DNA from 4 places in the Streptomyces malachitofuscus genome. Region 1 is predicted to be linked to each of the others. Evidence: riboswitches for the same ligand, from Rfam matches in the RefSeq annotation. Region 1 holds a riboswitch; each other region holds the start of a gene.
What was found. Region 1 has a riboswitch for cyclic di-AMP ahead of ACZ44S_RS25345 (transglycosylase family protein). Riboswitches for the same ligand answer to the same signal wherever they lie in the genome.
Positions count from the first base shown of each region.

Region 1 (3,761 bases):
CCGCCCTCGTCGCCGAGGCCGGTGGCCAGGCCCTTGCTCTTCAGGACCTTCTTCAGCGTGTGGTAGACCTCGGTGCCCCAGCGCAGGGCCTCGGAGAAGGACTCCGCGCCGATCGGGGCGATCATGAACTCCTGGATGTCCACGTTGGAGTCGGCGTGCGAGCCGCCGTTCAGGATGTTCATCATCGGCACCGGCAGCAGGTGCGCGTTCGGACCGCCCAGGTAGCGGAAGAGCGGGAGGTCGGAGGCCTCGGAGGCGGCGTGGGCGACGGCGAGCGAGACGCCGAGGATGGCGTTGGCGCCGAGGGAGCCCTTGTTGTCGGTGGCGTCCAGGTCGAACATCGCCTGGTCGATCAGACGCTGTTCGGTGGCGTCGTAGCCGACGAGCTCCGGGCCGATCTGCTCGATGACGGCCAGGACGGCCTTCTCGACGCCCTTGCCCAGGTAACGGTTGGCATCGCCGTCACGGAGTTCGATGGCCTCGAAGGCGCCGGTGGAGGCGCCGGACGGGACGGCGGCACGACCCGTGCTGCCGTCGTCGAGGCCGACCTCGACCTCGACCGTGGGGTTGCCTCGGGAGTCCAGGATTTCCCGGGCTACGACGACGTCGATGGACGGCACGAGCATCTCCTTCTTGGATGTGACGCGGGTGAGCAAGGCCACGGGGGTCTTGCGAGACCGAGCCTAACCGGCTCCGGGCGATCGGCCATCCGGCCGCCCACCCCATGGACAGAACCGAGCGTAAATTGTTTCCGTACGGAACAAAGACGGTTCCGGAAACCGTGACCGGAAAGTGCCCGTGCATGACCCCGCCCCGGTGCGTACGGGGGAAGACGCACCGGGGCGGGGAGCCCGTGGGGACGGGGAGGGACCTGCTGCTTTCCCTTACTTCAGGTGCAGCTGCTGGCCCGGGTAGATCAGGTCGGCGTCCTGGACGATGTCGTCGTTCAGCTTGAACAGCTTCGCCCAGCCGCCCTCGACGTCGTGCTCCTCGGCGATGGAGCTGAGGGTGTCACCCTTGACGACCTTGTACTCGCCGTCGCCCTTCTCGACCTTCTTGCCGGTGGGGGTGGTGACGGTCTTCTTCTCGGCCTTCGGCTCGGCCTGCTTCTCGGCGGCCGGGCGCTCGGCGGAGCGGGAGGCCTTCTGCTCGGTCTCGCGGGGCTGGGTGCTCTGCGCGGAGCCGGCCGAGTCGCCGGCGGAGGAGCCGGTGTAGGCGGCGTTGGACAGACCCTTGCCGCAGACCGGCCAGGCACCCTTGCCCTGGCCCGCCAGGACCTTCTCGGCGATCTCGATCTGCTGGGCCTTGGTGGCCTGGTCGGCGCTGGCGGCGTACTTCGTGCCGCCGTAGCCGGCCCAGGTGGAGGCGGAGAACTGCAGACCGCCGTAGTAACCGTTGCCGGTGTTGATGGACCAGTTGCCGCCGGACTCGCACTGGGCGACGGCGTCCCACTCGGACGCGGTGGCGGCGGAGGCGCTGCCGGCCGCCATCAGCGGGGCGGCGACGGCGGCGGAGGCGACACCGGCGACGGCGATGGCGCGGGTGGCCTTGGACGGACGACGGTGCTTGCCCTTGCCGGAAAACAGCATGGATGGATCCCCTCACCGACGCCTGCGAGGTGAGCTGTCGGGTTCGGGCCGGTTGAGTTGCCCGGCCGCGTCCCTCCCGGGAGGCGGCTTCACCCCAAGCCCGAACCGGTGTCAATCACCGGAAAGGGCACTTACCTTGGGTCCCCCGCTCCTGCCTACGGCGCATGACGCGACGACTGTTCCCGTGCTGCCACTGGCAGGATTCGGCGTGGCGGCAGCCGGGGCCCGCGGTGGCGAGCGGTCACGACCGTAGACACGCGATTCGCGGAATATCAAAGACGATCACGGCTTCTGAGACCTATCTCTCACAGCCTTTAAACCGGACATTCAGCGCGAACCATGACGCCAACCGGCCCCGCGTCCGGGCGATTTCGGATGTCACTTTTCGCCCGGTTCGACCTCTACGTCAAGCTCCTGACCCGGCAGGATGTAGTCCGGGTCGGCGCCGATGAGCTGGGCGTTGACGGCGTAGAGCGCACGCCATCCGCCGTCGACCGCAAGGGAGTCGGCGATGGACGAGAGGCTGTCCCCGGTGTCCACGGTGTAGGAGCTGTCGCCGGAACCACCCCAGGCGTCGAGACCGCGCGCATGCCGGCCGGACGACTCCGAGGGGCGCTCCTCGCCCTCCTCGGCGCCGGCCCCGCGGTGGCGACCGGTGCCCTCGCCACCACTGTCCGCCGAAGGACGGTCGCTCTGCCCCGCCTTGTCCGGCTCGTCACCATCGGGCGTGGCCGAGGCGGAGGGGGAGGCGCCGGTGTCCACGCTCTCGCCGCCGTCGGCGCCACCGCCCTCGTCGCCACCTGAAGCGGCATCCGATTCGGTCGACTTGCCGTTTTCACCCGATTCGCCGTCCGCGCCCTTCGGGGTCCCCTTCTCGCCGTCCGCACCGGACGACGGGTCGGCCGTGGCCGACGGAGAGGAGGAAGCCGGCTCATCGCCGGAGTCCGGCGAGGCGGACGCGTCCGACGAGCCGGACGTACCCGTGCCGGCCGCGGGCGCGTCCTGCCCCAGGCCCGCGAGCAGGCCACAGGTGCGCCACGCTCCGACACCCTGGTCGGCGAGGATCGCCTCGGCCACGGCTATCTGCTGGCCGCGGCTGGCCTGGTCGGCGCTCGGCGCGTAGTCCAGACCGCCGTACCTCTCCCAGTCGTCCTGGGTCAACTGCAGGCCGCCGTAGTAACCGTTGCCGGTGTTCTGGCTCCAGGAGCCACCGCTCTCGCACTCGGCGATCCGGTCCCAGGTGGTGCCGTCGGCTGCGCTGGCGCTGCCGGCCCCGAGAAGAGGGATCGCGATGGCGGAGCCGGTCACTCCGGCCGCGACGAGGAGAGCCGGAGCCTGGCGGGGGCGTCGGTGCCGACCGTTCCCGGAGAGCATGCGGAGACCTTTCAACGACAGCGATGAACAGGCGCGGCGCATGGAGCCCGAGACGGAGCGCCGCACTTGATGGGTGAACGTATCGGCAGACGATCACTTGTCACAAGTTAATGCCGCGCAGATCACGTGAAGATCACAGAGTTGAGGGCGTGTCACGTTTGCGCTGGTCCGCTCGGGGTGCATGGAGCGGAGCACGGTCCGTCACTTTTGCGGAGGGGTGAATTCCACCGGAAGCGTGCGCAGTCCGCGCATGATGAGCCCGCCGCGCCACCGGAGTTCGTCCGGTTCCACCGCCGGCCGCAGGTCCGGAAGCCTGGTCAGCAGCGTGGCGAGCGCGGTCTGCCCCTCCAGCCGGGCCAGCGGGGCGCCGAGGCAGTAGTGGATGCCGTGGCCGTATCCCAGATGCTGGTTGTCGCGCCGGCCGAGATCGAGCACGTCCGGGTCGGCGAACCGGTCCGGGTCCCGGTCCGCGGCGGCGAGGACGACGAGCACCGGGTCGCCCGCCGCGATGCGCTGCCCGCCGATGGTGACCGGCTCGGTGGCGAACCGCCAGGTGGCGAGTTCCACGGGGCCGTCGTAGCGCAGGAGTTCCTCCACACCGGTCTCCAGCAGCCCGTGGTCCCCGGCGGCGAGGGCCCGTTGCAGGCGTGCGCGCTGACCGGGATGGGTGAGCAGGGCGTAGGTGCCGTTGCCGATGAGGTTCACGGTGGTCTCGAAGCCCGCGAACAGCAGGATGAACGCCATGGCGGCGGCCTCGTTCTCGGTGAGGTGCTCACCGTGGTCGGAGGCGCGGATGAG
Region 1 is NZ_JBVIGA010000018.1:124,178-127,938, reverse strand. It holds gene eno (phosphopyruvate hydratase) at 1-620, opposite strand, end outside; gene ACZ44S_RS25345 (transglycosylase family protein) at 885-1,589, opposite strand; cyclic di-AMP (ydaO/yuaA leader) riboswitch at 1,594-1,762, opposite strand; gene ACZ44S_RS25340 (transglycosylase family protein) at 1,968-2,963, opposite strand; gene ACZ44S_RS25335 (cytochrome P450 family protein) at 3,165-3,761, opposite strand, start outside.

Region 2 (3,761 bases), on a different contig from region 1:
GCCGGGGCGGACTTCGTCACCCGGGAACGGGAGCTGCTGCTGGAGCTGTGGCACCGGCGGGGTGCGGCGCGTCCGGCCCTGGACCACGCGGCCCGTCTCACCGCACCGCCGGTTCCGGTCGCTCCCGCTCCGTGGCCGGTGCACGGGGCGTACGGGCATCCGCCGTACGGGCATCCCGCGCACGGAAGCCCGCCCTACGGGCATCCCTATCCCGCCTACGGCTCCGACGCCCACCGCTTCTGACGGATCCGAACGAAGGGCGAAGGGCCCCGGAAACACCTGACCGGCAGCCCTGACGTCGGGGGGTCGTCGTCGGGACTGCCGGGGTTCAGGAGCGGCAGGGTTCAGGGGGTGGCGGAGATCAGGGGGTGAGGCCCTTGCTCTGCAGCCACGCCATCGGGTCGATGCCGGAGGAGGAGCCGCCGGCGTGGACCTCGAGGTGGAGGTGGGCACCGGTGGAGTTGCCGGTGGAGCCGACGCGGCCGATCACATCGCCGGTGTTGACCTTCTGGCCGACGCTGACGCTGATGGAGGACTGGTGGGCGTACCAGATCTCGGTGCCGTCCTCGAGGGTCAGCACGGTCTTGTAGCCGTAGGAGCCGTCCCAGCCGGCGGAGGTGATCGTGCCGGTGTGGACCGCCTTGATCAGCGTGCCCGTGGGGGCGGCGAAGTCGAGGCCGGTGTGCTGGCCGGAGGACCAGTAGGCGCCGGCCTGGCCGAACGTGGAGGAGATGGTGTACGACGAGGTCGGCAGCGTGTACTGCTTGGCCAGCTGGGCGAGACGCTCGGCCTCGGCCTTCTTCGCGGCCTCCTCCTCCGCCTTCTTCTTGGCGGCCTCGGCCTTGGCCTTGGCCTCCTTCTCCGCCTTGGCGGCGGCCTCGGCGGCCTGCTTCTCGGCGGCGGCGACGGCCTCGGCGGCGGCCTTGGTCTCGGCCTGGCTCTGCTGCTGCTCGACCTGGGCCATGATCCGGGTGCGCAGCGCCTCGCCGGCGCCCTCGGTGCCCTGCTCGGCTTCGGCGGTGGTCATGCCGAGGCTGCTGAGGGGGGTGGCCGAACCCTCGGGCGTTTCCTCGTCGGAGATGAGGGAACCCACATTGGGGAGGTCGGGCATGGAGATGGAGACCGGCGGCTTGCCGGTCTGGGCGCTGGCCATACCGCCGGCGCCGACCGCCGCTATGACGCCGACGCCGAGAACGGTGGAGCTGCGGGCGAGCCCTCCCCCGCGCTGCTTGGAGACGCGGTGCCGGCCACGTACCGGGCGAATGGACTCCGCGGTGGGGTTCCACTCCTCGAAGGGGCCCTCGTCGGTGCGGACACCGCCGTAGACGAAGGTGTCGCTCGGCTTGAACGGGGCCTCGGGGGCAGGCGGGTTGGACGCCACGTGGGCGCGCTCCTTTCCTTCCTTCTCGCCTACCGGGTTAGCTGACGGGTTCGGAGCAGGAAGGTCTCCTACGCGCGTATACGAGCCGTGTTGCCACGGCTGCATCCACACGATTCACCCCATGGTGGTGGTTCCCCGGTTCCCTTGCGGGATTCGGCGCGTGCGCACGGAGCCGACTTCTGTGACGGCTGGGACGACCGCGCTGCGTTATCGAACGTTAATAGACGCGAGGGCCGGATTCCAAGCCGTTCCTCTTGATCGTTAACGAATTTCGCGTGGACTTACCTGCCACGAGCGGGCAAAAACGGGCGAGTTGACCTCAACTCAGCCGCGGGACGGCTACTGACGGTGTGTCAGTTGTTATGCGCTGCGGGACGGTTCGCTCACCTTGAGTGATGGAGAGGGAGACGACGGGAAACACCGAGGGCCGGAACCCTTGTCGGATTCCGGCCCTCGGCCTTCAGTAGCGGGGACAGGATTTGAACCTGCGACCTCTGGGTTATGAGCCCAGCGAGCTACCGAGCTGCTCCACCCCGCGTCGTTGAGACCAGTGTACGCCATCCGCGGGACATGCCGCACACCCATTACCCGCGGCCCCGTCTCAGCGGCCGGTCAAGTGGCCGTTCGGCGCCTTCGCACGGTCCTCGAACTCCGGCAGGACGACCACGGTGGCGCCCCCGTCCGCCAGTACCGCGCTGCCGTCGGCACCGGCCACGAACGTGTCCGGCTCCCGCCAGGCCGTGACCACCCGCCGTACCCCCGCGTCCAGGATCAGCCCCGCGCAGGGCGCCGGCCGCGACGCGCGCCGGGCGCACGGCTCCAGGCTCGAGTACACGGTGGCACCGGCGAGCCGGGGGTCCGTGGGATCGGTCTTGGCGAGCGCGGCCTCCTCCGCGTGCACCACCGGGTCACCGCCCTCCCGGGAGTGGCCCCGCGCCAGCTCCGTGCCGTCCGCGGCCACCACCACCGCGCCCACACTGAACGCCGTCTCCGAGGGCGGACACTGCGCGGCCAGCTCGCAGGCGAGGGCCAGCCAGTGGTGGTCGGCGGCGACGGGCAGCGCGCCGGTGCCGGGCGCCGTGGGCTCGTAGCGCATCAGGACCACATCGCCTATCGGGCGGGTCTCCACCAGCCGCAGCCGGCCGCCCTGGTAGGAGCCGGGCCCGAACAGACGGGGGGCGTCCGCGTCACCGACGAACAGCGGGGCGAGGACCAGCTGGAGCTCGTCGGCGAGGCCCTCGGTGAGCAGCTGGGTGTGGACACGGCCGCCGCCCTCCACCATCAGCCGCCGCACCCCGCGCACGGCGCCCAGATGCTCCAGCAGGCGTCGCCAGTCGAGCTCCGGGCCGAGCGGGACCACATCGGCGGCGAGGCCGAGGGCGCGGGCGCGCTCGGCGCCCTTGTCGGTGGTGTAGAGGACCTTCTCGCCACCGGTGTGCCAGAACTGCGCCGCCGGGTCCAGCTCCCCGGACCCGCTCACGGTCACCTTGAGCGGATACTCGGGCCTGCCCTCGGCGAGACGGGCGGCGCGGCGCTCGGGCGAGTTGACCAGCAGCCGGGGGTTGTCGGCGCGGATCGTGCCGGCGCCGACCAGGATGGCGTCCACGGATGCCCGCACCTCGTCGACCCGGTCGAAGTCGGCCGGGCCGGACAGCAGCAGCCGCTCGGGACCGGTGTCGTCCAGGTAGCCGTCGAGGGAGACGGCGGCGGACAGCAGGACGTACGGACGGGGCATCGGCGCACTCCGGGAGGGATCGGCGGCTGGCGGGACCGCTGCGCGGCCCGGGTCAAGTCTGACAACCCGCCCGGCGGTGCGCCGCCCGCGCCCCCGGCCGGCCCGGACGACGGTTCAGGGTTCGATCAGGCCGACGCGGATGGCGTACCGGGTGAGCTCCAGGCGGTCCTTCAGACCGAGCTTGGCCAGCAGGTTGGCGCGGTGTCGCTCCACCGTCTTAGGGCTGATCACCAGAAGACTGGCGATCTGCTGCGAGGTGTGCCCCTCGGCGACGAGCTTGAGGATCTGCTCCTCGCGGTCGGTGATGGCCTTGGCCGGCAGGGTCCGGCCCTCCCGCGCGAGATCCAGGTAGTTGTGGATGAGGGCGTTGACGGCTCCCGGGTAGAGGAACGGCTCGCCGCGCATGGTGGCGTGGCAGGCCTCGACGAGGTCCTGGTCGGCGACGGACTTCAGGACGTAGCCCGAGGCACCGGCGGCGAGCGCCTCGAAGAAGAACTGCTCGTTGTCGTACATGGTCAGGATGAGGATCCGTGTCTCCGGCGAGGTGCGGGAGAGCTCACGGGCCGCCTGGAGACCGGTCAGACGGGGCATGCCGATGTCGAGGATGGCCAGGTCGGGGCGGTGCTCACGGGCCTGTTCGAGGGC
Region 2 is NZ_JBVIGA010000014.1:207,779-211,539, reverse strand. It holds gene ACZ44S_RS21815 (PrsW family intramembrane metalloprotease) at 1-243, shown strand, start outside; gene ACZ44S_RS21810 (M23 family metallopeptidase) at 362-1,381, opposite strand; cyclic di-AMP (ydaO/yuaA leader) riboswitch at 1,393-1,550, opposite strand; tRNA gene ACZ44S_RS21805 (tRNA-Met) at 1,846-1,919, opposite strand; gene ACZ44S_RS21800 (dihydrofolate reductase family protein) at 1,983-3,116, opposite strand; gene ACZ44S_RS21795 (response regulator) at 3,231-3,761, opposite strand, start outside.
Region 2: linked by a shared signal. The riboswitch ahead of ACZ44S_RS21810 (M23 family metallopeptidase) and the one ahead of ACZ44S_RS25345 (transglycosylase family protein) in region 1 are both predicted to bind cyclic di-AMP.

Region 3 (3,761 bases), on a different contig from region 1:
CTCCGCCCGCGCGTCGAACAGCGGGCTGAGCAGCTCCATGACCTCGGGGGAGTACGCCGAGGCGGAGCTGCCGCTGCGGTGCACCTTGTAACGGCGGTGCCTGGCGTTGGACTTCAGGTAGTCGTCGACGATCGCGTCCCGCTCGACGCCCAGCGCGAGCAGCGTCACCGCCACCGACAGTCCCGCACGGTCCTTGCCCGCCGCGCAGTGCATCAGCGTGGGGACACTGTCCTCGGCGAGCGAGCGCAGCACCTGGGCGTGCTCGGCGGTGCGCTCCTTGATGATCATCCGATAGGAGGTGATCATCCGGTCCGAGCCCTTGCCGTCCGCGAGGATCGAGCGCAGCTGGTCCAGGTCGCCGTCGCGGACCATCTTCCAGAACTCGGCGCCGTCGGCCGGGTCGCTGAGCGGCAGGTTCACATTGCGCACGCCCGGCAGCTCGACGTCCGGCCCCTCCAGCTTCTGGTCGGCCGCGTTGCGGAAGTCGAAGATCGTGTGCAGCCCGAGCGAGGACAGGAAGACGGCGTCTTCCGCGGTCGCGTGGGCCAGGTGACCGCTGCGGAACAGCACCCCGTGCCGCACCCGCCGACCGTCCACGGTCGGCAGTCCGCCCACATCGCGGAAGTTGCGCACTCCGGCCAGCTCGGGCTCGGTCGACGGGATCTGCTGCGTCACGGGGACTCCTCCCACTCGGCGTCGCCGCCGCTGCTCGTCGGCGGGCGTCACTCGACGATACGACATGACTGCCTGGGGCAATGAGTTGTCCACAGGCATGGCCCGGCCGATCCGCCGCCCCGGATGATGTTGGTGTCCGATCGGCTCTGCGCGGGCTTGGGGGAGGTCCGGTGACGCAGGTCTCGGCGGACGGCCGTACCTGGCTGCTGTCGGGTCCGGCGAGTGCGTACGCGATCCATGTCACGGACCGGGACGAACTGGTGCATCTGTACTGGGGTCCGATGATCGAGCTCGCCGACGCCGAGGCCCTCGCCCGGCGTCCGCTGCCGGACGAGTGGCCGTTCGAGTCCCGGCTGGACGGGCGCGAGGAGTACCCGGTCGAGGGCGGCCCCCGGTTTTGGTCGAACGCCGGGTGACCCTGGCCTTCGAGTCCTGCTCGGGCGGTGGCGGCCGGATCGACCTGGCCATCCTCTCCCGTACCGGCCAGGTGTGGACCTCGGACCACACCGACCCGCTGGACCGGCTCGCCATCCGGCACGGCTTCAGCCGGCTCCATCCGGCCCGGGTGATGGCCGCCTGGGTCACCGACAGTCCGAACGTCATGCCGGGCGGGCGGATCAGCTCCCTGTGTTTTCGGTTCGTCAGCGCCATGGCCGGAGTGCTCGGCATCGGCGGCGACCTCGCGCGGTGGACCGAGGAGGAGCTCGCCGAGGCCCGGGAGCGGGTCGCGCTCTACAAGGAGATCCGGCCCGTCGTGCAGCGCGGGGACCTGTACCGGCTGCGCCCGCCGGAGGGCGGGCTGAGCGCGGTGCGGTACGTCCTCGGCGAGGGGACCGTCGTCCTCGCCTGCCTCCAGTCGCAGCACTTCGGGGAACCCGTTCCCCCGCTCCGGCTGAGTGGAGTCGATCCGACCGCCTCCTGCAAATGCCGCGAAACGGGCGAAGTGCACCGCGGTGCCGTGCTCGCGCATCACGGACCGCACACCGGTCTGCGGGGCGACCTGGAGTCGCGGTGCTCCGGCTGCGGCGCCTGTGATCATACAAATAAGGCGTTCTGTCCGATTAGGTAACTTCGCCATAACGTGCCCCGAAAGAAAGAGAGATGGGAGTGGGGTGCGTGAGCATCGTCATATCCGTGACGATGTGTTGTCGCCATGCTCACGTAATCAAGCGGAACGACAAGGGAATTCGGGGCGCAATACCCATCGCGGTTGACGCTCGGTGACGTCAATTCCTCCTGTGGATCACGGAAAAGGCGCCTTCGCGGGGAACCTCCGCTTGTCCCGTCGCGTCCGGGTCGCTTACGTTCGCCACCGATCCGGACGGACGCCTAATCCTGCCGCCGCCCGGAGCCCGCACACACTGACCCGTGTACGGCAGGAGCGGGGGACCCACAGGTAAGACTGCCTGTTCCGGTCTCCGGAACGGCTTGGGGTTAAGTCGCGTGAAACATCGCGGCCGGACATCTCCAGTCCGAACCCGACAGCTCACCTCGTAGGCGCCGGAGAGGAATTCGTCATGCCCGCGAAGGGTAAGCACCGCCGTACCAAGGCTCAGCGTTTCGCCCGCTCCATCGCCGTCGCCGGAACCGGTGGCGCCGCACTCGCCCTGCCGCTTCTCGGCGCCACCGGCGCGCACGCCGCCACGCCGCAGACGGCTCCCGAAAAGGCCGTCCAGTCCCTTTCCGCCGGCGGCCACAAGGCCACCGCCGAAAAGAGCGACGCGTCCCCCACGTACACCGTGAAGGCCGGCGACTACCTGGCCAAGATCGCCGAGACGGAGAACGTCGACGGCGGCTGGAAGCAGCTCTACGCGGACAACCGCGAGGCCGTCGGCGACGACCCGGCACTCATCCACCCCGGTCTGAAGCTCTCCATCGACGGCGAGGCCGCCAAGAGCACGCCGAAGAAGTCCACTTCGCCGGCGTCCCCGAAGCCCGCCGCGCCGAAGCCTGCCGCGCCGAAGGCCGAGAAGCCCGCCGAGAAGCCGGCGCAGCAGTTCACCCCGAAGGCCTCCACGCAGACGACCGCGAACCAGGCCGCCTCCGGTTACAGCTCCCCGGTGCCCGGCGGCGGCGTCGGCACCGCCTACAAGGTGGCCGGCAGCATGTGGTCCAGCGGCTACCACACCGGTGTCGACTTCAGCGTCCCGACCGGCACCTCCCTGAAGGCCGTCGGCTCCGGCACGGTCGTCTCCGCGGGCTGGGCCGGCGCGTACGGCAACCAGGTCGTCATCCAGCTCAGCGACGGCCACTACGCCCAGTACGCCCACCTGTCCTCGCTGTCGGTCTCGGCCGGCCAGACCGTGAGCGCCGGCCAGCAGGTCGGTCTCTCCGGCTCCACCGGCAACTCGACCGGTCCGCACCTGCACTTCGAGATCCGCACCACCCCGAACTACGGCTCGGACGTGGACCCGATCTCCTACCTCCGCTCCAAGGGCGTCTCCATCTGACACCCTGCGGCGACCTTCCTGACACGCGCACCGAAGGCCGGACCCCGATCCCCGGGTCCGGCCTCCGGTGTATTCCGGAGTTGGTCAATATTTTGAGAGTGGCTTATCTCACCGCACGTCAACCCTCGCCTACGGTCGCGTAGGTCACATTCCAAGGTGAATCATGACCTGCTGTGGCAGACGATTCGAAGAGTGACAGCAGAAGAGTGATCGGGTCGTACGTGGCGGTGGGGGACAGCTTCACCGAGGGCGTCGGCGACCTTGGCCCCGACGGGGCGTTCGTCGGCTGGGCCGACCGGTTCGCCGTGCTTCTCGCCGACCGCCGGCCCGAAGGAGACTTCGAGTACACCAATCTCGCGGTGCGCGGAAAGCTGCTGGACCAGATCATGGCGGACCAGCTTCCGAGGGCGGTCGAACTCGCCCCCGACCTGGTCTCGTTCTGCGCGGGCGGCAACGACATCCTCCGCCCGGGCACCGACCCGGACGAGGTCGCCGAGCGCTTCGAGCAGGCGGTCGCCGCGCTCACGGCCGTGTCCGGCACGGTCCTGGTGACGACCGGGTTCGACACCCGCGGCGTCCCGCTGCTCAGGCACCTGCGCGGCAAGATCGCCACGTACAACGGGCACGTGCGGGCCG
Region 3 is NZ_JBVIGA010000022.1:146,750-150,510, reverse strand. It holds gene ACZ44S_RS28705 (tyrosine-protein phosphatase) at 1-675, opposite strand, end outside; gene ACZ44S_RS28700 (hypothetical protein) at 846-1,091, shown strand; partial or broken gene ACZ44S_RS28695 (GH36 C-terminal domain-containing protein) at 1,094-1,710, shown strand; cyclic di-AMP (ydaO/yuaA leader) riboswitch at 2,025-2,190, shown strand; gene ACZ44S_RS28690 (M23 family metallopeptidase) at 2,193-3,125, shown strand; gene ACZ44S_RS28685 (SGNH/GDSL hydrolase family protein) at 3,332-3,761, shown strand, end outside.
Region 3: linked by a shared signal. The riboswitch ahead of ACZ44S_RS28690 (M23 family metallopeptidase) and the one ahead of ACZ44S_RS25345 (transglycosylase family protein) in region 1 are both predicted to bind cyclic di-AMP.

Region 4 (3,761 bases), on a different contig from region 1:
CTCGACAACGGCGTCACCGTCCTGCGCTGCCACCGTCCCGGCCAGCAGGTCGTCGCCGTCGAGGTGCTGCTCGACGCGCCCCTGGAAGCCGAGCCGGCGGGGATCGACGGCGTCGCCACGATCATGGCGCGCGCCTTCTCCGAGGGCACCGACAAGCACTCCGCCGAGGAGTTCGCCGCCGAACTGGAGCGCTGCGGCGCCACTCTGGACGCGCACGCCGACCACCCCGGCGTCCGCCTCAGTCTGGAGGTCCCGGCCTCACGGCTCCCCAAGGGGCTCGGGCTGCTCGCCGACGCCCTCCGGGCGCCCGCGTTCGCCGACAGCGAGGTCGAACGGCTCGTCCGCAACCGCCTCGACGAGATCCCGCACGAGCTGGCGAACCCCTCCCGCCGCGCGGCGAAGGAGCTGTCCAAGGAGCTCTTCCCGGCGAGCTCGCGGATGTCACGCCCGCGCCAGGGCACCGAGGAGACGGTCGCCGGCATCGACTCCGCTGCCGTGCGCGCCTTCTACGAGAGGCATGTCCGCCCCGCCACGGCCACCGCCGTGGTCGTGGGCGACCTCACCGGCGTCGACCTGGACGAGCTGCTCGGCGACACACTGGGCGGCTGGACCGGCTCCTCGGCCCAGCCGCGGCCCATCCCGCCGGTGGTCGCCGACGACCGGGGCCGGGTCGTGATCGTGGACCGTCCCGGCGCCGTCCAGACGCAGTTGCTGATCGGCCGGATCGGCCCCGACCGGCACGACCGCGTGTGGCCCGCGCAGGTGCTCGGCACGTACTGCCTCGGCGGCACCCTCACCTCCCGCCTGGACCGCGTGCTGCGCGAGGAGAAGGGCTACACCTACGGTGTGCGGGCGTTCGGGCAGGTCCTCAGGTCCGCCCCCGACGGCACGGGCGCGGCGATGCTGGCCATCAGCGGCTCCGTCGACACGCCGAACACCGGACCCGCCCTGGACGACCTGTGGAAGGTGCTGCGCACGCTCGCCGCGGAGGGGCTCACCGACGCCGAACGCGACGTGGCCGTGCAGAACCTGGTGGGTGTGGCGCCCCTCAAGTACGAGACCGCCGCGGCCGTCGCCGGCACCCTGGCCGACCAGGTCGAGCAGCACCTGCCGGACCACTACCAGGCCGACCTGTACCGCCAGTTGGCCGCGACGGGCACCGTGGAGGCCACCGCGGCGGTCGTGAGCGCCTTCCCGGTCGACCGCCTGGTGACCGTCCTCGTCGGTGACGCGGCCCAGATCAAGGCGCCGGTCGAGGCCCTCGGGATCGGCGAAGTCACCGTCGTGACGGCCGAGTAGCGACTCGCCGGCCGGTACCCGTGCGTGGGGCCCTGGTGACACGTAAGTCACCAGGGCCCTCTTATGCCCGAATTGGGGCGGAGGTTGCCTGTCTGCCCTGTGGGATGCGCTACAAAAACCCGGATCTGTTTGGGGATGGGGCGACGTCCCGCTTAGCTTCGTGCGGGCTGTTCGTCGGGCAGTGCGCCGCATCCGCGGCACCGGACAGCCATCGCCGAGTCCCCGTACGGCGCGAGCCAGGGGAGCCGGGGACCCACCTGTAGTCCCTGGGGTGAATCGGACGCCCGCGCGTGCCGCGAGGGGGCCCGTAGGAGACCTTCCTGCTCCGAACCCGTCAGCTAACCCGGTAGGCGAGAGGGAAGGAAAGGACCAGCCTGTACATGGCGTTCACCCGCGCCACCGGGAAGCACCGTCGTCCCAGCCGGATGCAGCGCGGCACCGCCCGCGCGGCGGGCGTCGCGGCCCTCGCCGGCACCGGAGTCGTCGGCTCCCTCGCGGCTCCCGCACTCGCCGCCGAACCCGCCGCCGCGCGGACCGGCCTCACTCCCGTCGTCACCCTGGGCGACGCGGTCGCCGACCGGATCGACGCCCAGGCCGCCGCCCAGCACGAGGCCGCGCGCGAGGCGGCCGAGGCCGCCGCGCGGAAGGCCGCCGAGGAGGCCGCCCGTGAGAAGGCGGCCGAGGAGGCCGCCAAGGCCCGCGCGGAGAAGGAGCGCGCCGCGCGTGAGGCGGAGCGCAAGCGCCTCAACACCTTCGTCTCCCCGATCCCCGGGTCCTACGTCTCGACCGGCTACAAGAGCGGCGGCGCCGTCTGGTCGTCCGGCAGCCACACCGGTGTCGACTTCCACGCGGCGAGCGGCACGCCCGTCCAGTCGGTCGGCATCGGCACCGTCGTCGAGGCCGGCTGGGGCGGCGCGTACGGCAACCAGGTCGTCATCAAGATGAACGACGGCACGTACACGCAGTACGGGCACCTGTCGTCCGTCGCCGTCTCGGTGGGCCAGCAGGTCACCGCGGGACAGCAGATCGGCCTCTCCGGCGCCACCGGCAACGTCACGGGCGCGCACCTGCACTTCGAGGCCCGCACGGGCGCCGACTACGGCTCCGACCTCGACCCCGTCGCCTACCTCCGTGCGCACGGCGTGAACCTCTGAGGCAGTGCGTCCGCTCCCCGAAGCCCCGGCCCACGAGCCGGGGCTTTCGGCGTTTCGGGGGACCCGCCTGTCCAAAAAATATGTATGGATTCCCGGCCGCCGTCGGAATTTCCGGCCGATTGCAATAGAGTCACGGAACGGACGTCATTCGTCGGCGTTTCACGGGGATTAAGCCGGAGGTCGGTCATGCGTATTCCCGCGCACTCGGTGTGCACGGCGATCCGGGACGACATCGTCGCGGGTGTCCACGAGCGCGGCGGCCGGCTCACCGAGGAACTTCTCGCCCGCCGCTACGGCGTCTCCCGCGTCCCCGTCCGCGAGGCGCTGCGCACCCTGGAGGCCGAGGGCTTCGTGGTCACCCGGCGGCACGCGGGAGCGTGCGTCGCCGAACCGACCGAGCAGGAGGCCGCCGATCTGCTGGAGATGCGCACGCTCCTCGAACCGCTCGGCGCCTTGCGTGCCGCCCAGCGCCGCACCGAGGCCCATCTCAAGGTGCTGCGGGGGCTGGTCCGGCTCGGGCAGGAACGGGCCCGTCAGGGCAACAGCGACGACCTGCGCTCCTTGAGCGGCTGGTTCCACGAGACGCTCGCCCAGGCTTCCGGCAGCGCGGCCCTGACCTCGATGCTGACGCAGCTGCGGCACAAGATCGCCTGGATGTACGCCACCGAGGGTCCCGCGGACCCGGTCGAGTACTGGGCGGAGCACGGCGCGATCGTGGACGCCGTGGCGCGCGGCGACGGCGAACGCGCGCGGGCCGTCACGGCGCTGCACACCGAGCGCGCGAGCGCCGGGCACCGGCTGCGCTTCGGCCCCGGCGCCGACCGGGCCGGCCGCACGGAGCGTGTGAGGAGCTCGCAACATCCCGTAAACATGCCGAGTCTTCGCCCTTAACACGGGTGCCGTATACAAAGACGGTGCAATTCTCGGGGGTTTATTTCTGCTGCCCGTAAAGAGAGGGAAGCGGGAAAGCGAAAGGCCCGCCCGGTCGATCAGGGCGGGCCTTTCCATTGCCGCGGCGGGCGTCTGCGAGAAGACGGCCACCGCGCTCGCGCACGATTCAGACGGTCTCGGGGAGTTCCTCGAGCCCTTCGGAGACCAGCTTCGCCAGACGGTCCAGGGCGGCGTCCGCCCCTTCCGCGTCGGACGCGAGGACGATCTCCTCGCCGCCCTGGGCGCCCAGGCCCAGCACGGCGAGCATGGAGGCCGCGTTGACGGGGTTGCCCCCGGCCTTGGCGATCGTCACCGGGACGCCTGCGGCCGTGGCGGCTCGGACGAAGATGGAGGCGGGGCGGGCGTGGAGACCCTCGG
Region 4 is NZ_JBVIGA010000007.1:106,447-110,207, forward strand. It holds gene ACZ44S_RS12515 (M16 family metallopeptidase) at 1-1,299, shown strand, start outside; cyclic di-AMP (ydaO/yuaA leader) riboswitch at 1,502-1,667, shown strand; gene ACZ44S_RS12520 (M23 family metallopeptidase) at 1,680-2,453, shown strand; gene ACZ44S_RS12525 (GntR family transcriptional regulator) at 2,640-3,344, shown strand; gene ACZ44S_RS12530 (HPr family phosphocarrier protein) at 3,511-3,761, opposite strand, start outside.
Region 4: linked by a shared signal. The riboswitch ahead of ACZ44S_RS12520 (M23 family metallopeptidase) and the one ahead of ACZ44S_RS25345 (transglycosylase family protein) in region 1 are both predicted to bind cyclic di-AMP.